Regions from separate parts of the Spirillospora sp. NPDC048824 genome, predicted to be linked through region 2. Evidence: riboswitches for the same ligand, from Rfam matches in the RefSeq annotation. Region 2 holds a riboswitch; the other holds the start of a gene.

Region 1 (3,755 bases), on a different contig from region 2:
GCGGCCGGTCGACGGTGAGGACCGCGTCGAGGCGGTCGCCGGTCAGCCACGCCACCGCCCATTTGCGGCCGGCCGGGTCGCCGCGGTGGACGATCCGCTCGGACGCGGCGTGACTGCCCGTGTACTGCACCATGCGGCCGAACTGCTCGGACCAGAAGTACGGGGCGGCGTCGTACACGGCGTCCTCGCCGAGGAGCGTCGCGGCGGCCACCTCGGGGGCGTTGAGGGCGGTGTCCCAGTGCTCGACGAGGAGCCGCCGCCCGTACCGCCGCGACCACCACGCGGCGCAGTCGCCGACGGCCACGACGTCCGGGCGCAGCGAGCCGGGCTCCTCCTCGCCCTGGTAGGCGCGGAACGAGCCGTCGGTCACCACGCCGCGCTCCAGCAGCAGCCCCGAGTCCTCCAGCCAGGACAGGGCGGGCCGGACGCCGATGCCGGCGACGACCTCGTCCGCCTCGATCCGGGTGCCGTCGGCCAGCAGGAGACCGCCGTCCTGCACGGCCGCGACCTTGACGCCGGTGCGCAGCTCGACGCCCGCCTCGGCGTACCACGGGACGGTGAGCGCGCCCACCTCGGGACCGATCGCGCCCTCGAGCGGGGTGTCGGCGGCCTCGACGACGGTCACGGCGCAGCCCTTCCCGGCTGCGGTGGTGGCGACCTCGGCGCCGATCCAGCCCGCCCCCACGATGACGATCCGCGCGCCCCCGGTGAGCCGGGACCGCAGCTCGCGGGCCTCGTCGACGGTGCGCAGGACGTGCTGGCGCCCGTCCCCCGGCAGCGTGACCGGGACGGCGCCGGTCGCGATGACCAGCCCGTCGAACGGAAGATCGCCCACCGTGGACGCGACGATGCCGCCGCGTCCCGGTTCGTCCAGGCGCAGGCCGGTGGCGCGCTCGCCGAGCAGCAGGTCGCAGCGCATGGCGTCCCAGTCGACGTCGACCGTCGTGTCGTCGGAGTCGCCCGCGAGGACGGCCTTGGACAGCGGCGGCCGGTCGTAGGGCCGGTGCCGTTCCGCCGAGACGAGGGTCAGCGCGCCCTCGTACCCCTTGTTCCTCAGGACCTCCACGGCGCGCACGCCGGCCAGCCCTCCGCCCACGACGATGACCCTGTCCATAAGGTCACCCTAACGGGGCGCGATCGAGGCTCGGACGATCGTCCAGACAGCTGCGCACGCTACCGAGGTCGTAGAGTGGAACCGGATAAAACAGCAGAAGCGCGGGAGTCCGGTGCGACCGGGCTGAGAGGGCGGCTGGAACGGGCCGCCGACCGCCACGACCTGATCCGGATCATGCCGGCGAAGGGAGCGCGCATGGAGATCGTGATCATAGGCGCCGGGGTCATCGGCCTGGCCACCGCCTGGCGGGCCGCGGCGGCCGGCGCCCGCGTCACCCTGGTCGATCCGGAGCCCGCGAGCGGCGCGTCATCGGTGGCGGCGGGCATGCTGACACCCGTCAGCGAGGTGACCTACGGCGAGGAGCCGCTGCTGCGGCTCGGCCTCGCCTCCCGCGACCGGTACGGCGCGTTCGCCGCCGAACTGGAGGAGCTGACCGGCCTGGAGACCGGCTACCGCACCGACGGGATCCTCCAGGTCGCGTTCGACTCCGACGACCTGACGTACCTGGACGAGCTGCGCCGCTTCCAGGAGAGCCTCGGCATCCCCGCCGAGGCGCTGACCGGGCGGGAGTGCCGGAGGCTGGAGCCCATGCTCGCCCCCGGCGTCCGCGGCGGCCTGCACGCCCCCGAGGACGGCTCGATCGACCCGCGCAGACTGACCACGGCCCTGCTGGCCGCGGCCGGGAAGACGGGCGTCCGGCTCGTCCGGCGCCGGGCCGCCGGCATCGCCGTGGCGAACGACGCGGCCGCCGGGGCACGGCTGGACGACGGGACGGTGATCCCCGCCGACCGGGTGCTGCTGGCCGCCGGCCCGTGGTCGGGCGACCTCGACGGCCTGCCTCCCGGGACCGTTCCACCCGTCCGCCCGGTGAAGGGCCAGGTGATCCGCCTCCGCACCCGGACGCCGTTCCTCGGCCGCGCCACGCGGGGGCTGGTGAAGGGCTCCTCGGTCTACCTGGTGCCGCGCGCGGACGGCGAGATCGTCCTCGGCGCCACGCAGGAGGAACTCGGCTTCGACACGCGCGTCACCGCCGGCGGACTCTGGGAGCTGCTGCGGGACGCCCGCGAGCTGGTACCCGGCATCACCGAACTGGAGTTCGCCGAGGTCTCGGCCGGACTGCGTCCCGGCTCCCCCGACAACGCGCCAGTGATGGGCCCGTCCGCGCTCCCCGGCCTCGTCGTCGGCACCGGGCATTTCCGCAACGGCATCCTGCTGACCCCGGTGAGCGCCGACATCCTGTCGGCGATGCTCCTGGACGAGCCCGTCCCCGGCGTCGCCGCGCCGTTCTCCCCCGGCCGCTTCTCCGCCGAGGTGCGCTGATGGCCGAGGTGCGCTGATGAAGGTGTTCGTCAACGGCGAGCCGCGCGAGCTGCCCGAGGGCGCCAGCGTGGCCGAGGTGGTCGCGTCCGTCACCGCCGCCGGGACCGGCGTGGCCGCCGCGCTGAACGACGAGGTCGTCCGGCGTTCCGCGTGGGAGTCGACGGCCCTGCGCGACGGCGACAGGCTCGAAGTGCTCACGGCGGTCCAAGGAGGCTGAAGGTGGACGACGACAGGCTGGTCATCGCGGGCGAGGAGCTCGGCTCGCGGCTGATCATGGGGACCGGGGGCGCGCCCAGCATGCGGGTGCTGCGGGAGGCGCTCACCGCGTCCGGGACGGAGCTGACCACGGTCGCGATGCGGCGGGTGGACCCGTCCGCGCGCGGCTCGGTGCTGGACGTCCTGGCCGAGTGCGGGATCCGGGTGCTGCCGAACACGGCCGGCTGCTTCACTGCGGGCGAGGCGGTCCTCACCGCCAAGCTCGCCCGGGAGGCCCTCGGCACGAACTGGGTCAAGCTGGAGGTCATCGCCGACGAGCACACGCTGCTGCCCGACCCGATCGAGCTGGTCGACGCCGCGGAGCAGCTCGTCGACGACGGGTTCGCCGTGCTGCCGTACACCAATGACGACCCCGTCCTCGCGCGGCGCCTGGAGCAGGCCGGGTGCGCCGCCGTGATGCCGCTCGGCTCCCCGATCGGGTCGGGGCTCGGCATCCGCAACCCGCACAACATCGAGCTGATCGTCGAGCGGGCGGGCGTCCCGGTCATCCTGGACGCGGGCCTGGGCACCGCGTCCGACGCGGCCCTGGCCATGGAGCTGGGCTGCGACGCGGTCCTGCTCGCGACCGCCGTCACCCGCGCGCAGTCCCCCGCGCGGATGGCCGCCGCGATGCGGCACGCGGTCGAGGCCGGGCGGCTCGCGCGGCTGGCCGGGCGGATCCCCAAGCGCCGCTACGCCCAGGCGTCGTCGCCGTTCGAAGGCCTCGCCACGTCGTAGCAACGCTAAAGACTCGCTTATAGAAATATTCGCTAGACCTGAAATGTCGGCTTGGTGAGACTGGGGCGGTGCACCAGGCCGCGCCGCAACCCGGCACGTTCCTTCGGTGTTCGTGGAAACGTCCCATACCTAAGGTGCGTCACTATGCAGCAGGACAGCCCGCAGACGGCCGCGCCGGGCATCGACAAAATCGCGGTGGCCGCCGCCACGGTCACGGTGGTGCTCTGGGCCTCCGCGTTCGTCTCCATCCGCAGCGCCGGCGCCGAGTACAGCCCCGGCGCCCTCGCCCTGGGCCGCCTCCTCTCCGGGACGGTCGTGCTGGGCGCGC
Region 2 (3,755 bases):
GTCCAGGCCCGTCCGGCCCGGCGGCAAGAATCCCCTCGCCCTGCGCGTCCACCTGGACGACGGCTCCGGCTTCGACCTGACGGAGGCCGGCACGAAGAAGGGCCTCGCCGTCTACGTCGTCCGCGACCCCGCCGACGTGCCGGGTGTCGCGTCGCTGGGCCCCGACCCCCTGGACGACGCCTTCACCCCCGGGGCGCTCGCCGCGATCGTCAACGGCAAGCGCACCCAGATCAAGGGGCTGCTGCGCGACCAGAAGGTGATCGCCGGAATCGGCAACGCCTACTCCGACGAGGTGCTGCACGTCGCGAAGATGTCCCCGTTCAAGATCGCCGCGTCCCTGACGGAGGACGACGTCGCCACCCTGCACGAGGCGATCGTCGCCACCCTCCGGGACGCCGTGGAACGCTCACGCGGCCTCGAAGCCCAGGACCTCAAGGGCGAGAAGAAGACCGGCCTGCGGGTCCATGCCCGCACCGGCCAGAAATGCCCCGTCTGCGGCGACACCATCCGCGAGGTCTCGTTCGCCGACTCGTCCCTCCAGTACTGCCCCACCTGCCAGACAGGCGGCAAGCCCCTCGCCGACCGCCGCATGTCCCGCCTGCTCAAGTAGAAGGCCGCGCGAGTCGTTCGTGGGCGGCGGAGCGGCTTCGGTGGCGGTATTCGGAGGGGGGCAGGCCGACCAGGGTCCGGAAGCGAGCCGGAACGGGGAGGGCTCCTTCAGCGGACCTTGGGGACGTTGCCGAAGAGGGGGGCCACCTGGGTCCAGCGGTGGAGCTGGCAGCCGTCCTTGCGGGTGAACGTGGTGTCGATCTCCTTGCCGTTCCAGGTGCCCTTGACCGTGGCGACCTCGGGGCCGCCGTAGATCTTGGTGCACATCTGGTCCTTGGGGACGGGCTTGAACGGGTCCTTGGTCTTGGCCAGGGCCGCGCAGGCTTCGGCGGCCTTGGGATGGCCGCCGCCGGGCGGTTCGCAGGTCAGGGTCCAGGTCTTGGCGGGGGCCTCCGCGGAGGCCTTGACATCGATGGTGAGCGTGTCCGCCGGCGAGTCGGAGGGCTGCACGGACGTTGCGCCCGAAGGCTTGTCGGCGGGGGTTCCGTTGGCCTGTTCGTCGCCGCAGGCGGCCGATGAGAGGAGCACGGCCAGCCCGGGCGCCACGAAAAGGAGCGTCCGATACCGCATGCGTGATTCGACGCAGGGGTGCTTCGCACGGTTCCATGGGGGTGTGATGAATTTCGGGGACGACGTGCCGGCCGTGGTGGCCGCTGACGTTCCGCAGGACGCCTACCTGCTGGACGTGCGGGAACAGGACGAGTGGGACGCCGGGCACGCGCCGGAGGCGGTCCACATCCCCATGGGCCGGCTCGGTGACCGTGCCGGTGAGGTCCCGCGTGACCAGGAGGTCTTCGTGATCTGCCGGTCGGGGGCCCGGTCCGCGCAGGTCACCGTGGCGCTCAACCAGGCGGGCTGGCTGGCCAAGAACGTCGACGGCGGGATGCAGGGCTGGGCCGAGGCGGGACGTCCGATGGAGGGCGCCGGGGACGGTCCCCCGTTTGTGGCGTGACGGTGTGATCTGTTCTCTTTGAGGTGATCCGCGCCCTATTGGGGGAAGCCGGGTCCTTGTACGATCTGGTCTGAAACAGGGCCGGCCGAACATGTGCCGGCCGATATCCGCGGGAGCTCGGGCCACAGCCGGGCTGAGAGGGCGGCCTTCGAGGCGTCGCCGACCGCATGAACCTGTCCGGGTAATGCCGGCGTAGGGAGTGTGTTCCGTGGCGTCCGACGTCAAGCCTCCGAACGAAGTGCCCTTCACCCTCGAAGAGCCCGCCCCCAGGGTCCTCGGGTTCTGGGACCAGGGCGCGTTCTGGGCGAACCTCGGGGTCAGCCTGCTGGCCTTCTCCGGCGCGTACACCGTCCTGGCGCCCGACACCGACGGCAACCCGACGCTGTCGATCATGGCGGGCATCGTCGCGATGGCGGTCGGCACGGTTCTGGGCGGGCTGATGCTCGGTCTCGCCGCCGTCCCCGGAGCCCGCACCGGGCAGCCGGCGATGGTGCTGCTGCGCGGGCTGTTCGGCGCGAAGCTGTCGTACGCGCCCACGGTGCTGAACATCGCGCAGCTCGTCGGCTGGGGGACGTTCGAGCTGATCGTCATCGCGGACGCGGCGACCGAGCTGTGGGACGGGATACCCCGCTGGGGCTACGTGATCGCCGCCGGGCTGATCACGACGGTGCTGACGATCTGGCCGCTGGGGTCGGTCCGCCTGCTGCGCCGGTACGTGACGGTCGCCGTGGCGATCGCGCTGGTGTACTTCTACGTCCAGATCCTCCGCGAGCCGCTGCCGGACCTGTCGCAGGGGTCGTGGGGCGGTTTCTGGATCGGCGCGGACGCGGCGCTCGCGGTGTCGATCTCGTGGGTGCCGGTCGCCGCCGACTACACCCGGCATTCGCGGACGGAGCGCGCGGCGTTCGGGGCCGCGGCCGTCGGCTACTCGGTCACGCAGATCGTCGCCTACGTTCTCGGCCTGCTGGCGCTGGCGCTGGTCGCGGGCAACACCGAGAACGTCTTCGACCCGTTCCTGGGCGCCACGCTCGGCGTCGTGTTCTTCGCGGTGTTCGTGCTGCGTGAGGCGGACCAGTCGTTCGCCGACACCTACTCCACCGCCGTGTCCATCCAGAACCTCGCGCCCCGCGCCGACCGCCGTGTTCTGAGCGTCCTGCTCGGCATCACCATCACCGTCCTCGCGCTGGCCCTGGACATCGGCGACTATGCGGGCTTCCTGGCGCTGATCGGGTCGGTGTTCGTGCCGATGCTGGGCGTTCTGGCCACCGACTTCTTCCTCGGGCGCCGCCGCCGGGACGGCGCGGTGGCGGACGCCGCGCACCTGGACGGGTGGGACGTGTCGCGGACGGCGCCGTCACGCTGGGGAATGATCGGCGCCTGGGCGGCCGGGTTCGTCGTCTACCAGCTCATCAACCCCGGCACCGTCGACGGCTGGGCGGGCTTCTGGACGGGCGTCCGGGACGCCGTGCACTTCGCCCCGCAGAGCTGGATGAGCGCGTCGCTGCTGTCGTTCCTGGTGTCCGGGCTGGCCACGCTTCTGATCGGCAGGGTTACCCGGCGGTAGTCTTACCAAAAGGTAAGGGTGACGTGGGAAGTTTCGGTGCAAGTTACCCGGCGAGCGCAGGGGGCCGGTGGCACGATGACAGGCGTGCACCACCACGTCCACGACCCGATCGCGCGCGCCGTCATCGAGAGCGCCGCCGACGCGATCGTGGCCGTTGACCAGCGGCACCGGGTCACGGTGTGGAACCCGGCGGCCGAGCGCATGTTCGGCTGGACGGCCGAGGAGATGGCCGGGCGGGTGCCGCCGATCGTGCCGGACGAGCTGAAGGCCGAGCACAACGCCGTCCAGGAGCGGCTCCTCACGCGGCGGACGGGCGAGGGCGAGAGCGGGCAGATCTCGATCGCGACCCGCAGGTTCCACCGGGACGGCCGCCTGATCGACGTGCGGATCGACACGAGCCTGCTGAAAGACCCGTCCGGGAGCCTGCTCGGCTGGGTCGGGGTGTACCACCCGGTGGACGAGGACGAGATCGTCCAGCACCACATGACCGAGCGGGCCCGGCTCGTCCGGCGGCTGAACGACATCGTCGCCGACCTGAACGCGGAACTGAACCTGGCCGTCGTCCTCGACCGGATCACCGCGGCGCTGATCGAGCTGACCGGCGCCGACGCGGGCGGGTTCGTGCGGATC

Evidence for each region. Region 2 has a riboswitch for thiamine pyrophosphate ahead of ACGFIS_RS21660 (purine-cytosine permease family protein). Riboswitches for the same ligand answer to the same signal wherever they lie in the genome.
Region 1: another riboswitch for thiamine pyrophosphate. It lies ahead of thiO (glycine oxidase ThiO); the one in region 2 lies ahead of ACGFIS_RS21660 (purine-cytosine permease family protein).

The regions. Positions count from the first base shown of each region.
Region 1 is NZ_JBICUS010000003.1:399,554-403,308, forward strand. Features, by position in the region: gene ACGFIS_RS08270 (NAD(P)/FAD-dependent oxidoreductase) at 1-1,114, opposite strand, end outside; TPP riboswitch at 1,206-1,320, shown strand; gene thiO (glycine oxidase ThiO) at 1,310-2,434, shown strand; gene thiS (sulfur carrier protein ThiS) at 2,451-2,651, shown strand; gene ACGFIS_RS08285 (thiazole synthase) at 2,708-3,427, shown strand; gene ACGFIS_RS08290 (DMT family transporter) at 3,572-3,755, shown strand, end outside.
Region 2 is NZ_JBICUS010000010.1:198,774-202,528, forward strand. Features, by position in the region: gene ACGFIS_RS21645 (Fpg/Nei family DNA glycosylase) at 1-610, shown strand, start outside; gene ACGFIS_RS21650 (SSI family serine proteinase inhibitor) at 718-1,155, opposite strand; gene ACGFIS_RS21655 (rhodanese-like domain-containing protein) at 1,226-1,561, shown strand; TPP riboswitch at 1,661-1,777, shown strand; gene ACGFIS_RS21660 (purine-cytosine permease family protein) at 1,770-3,125, shown strand; gene ACGFIS_RS21665 (PAS domain-containing protein) at 3,201-3,755, shown strand, end outside.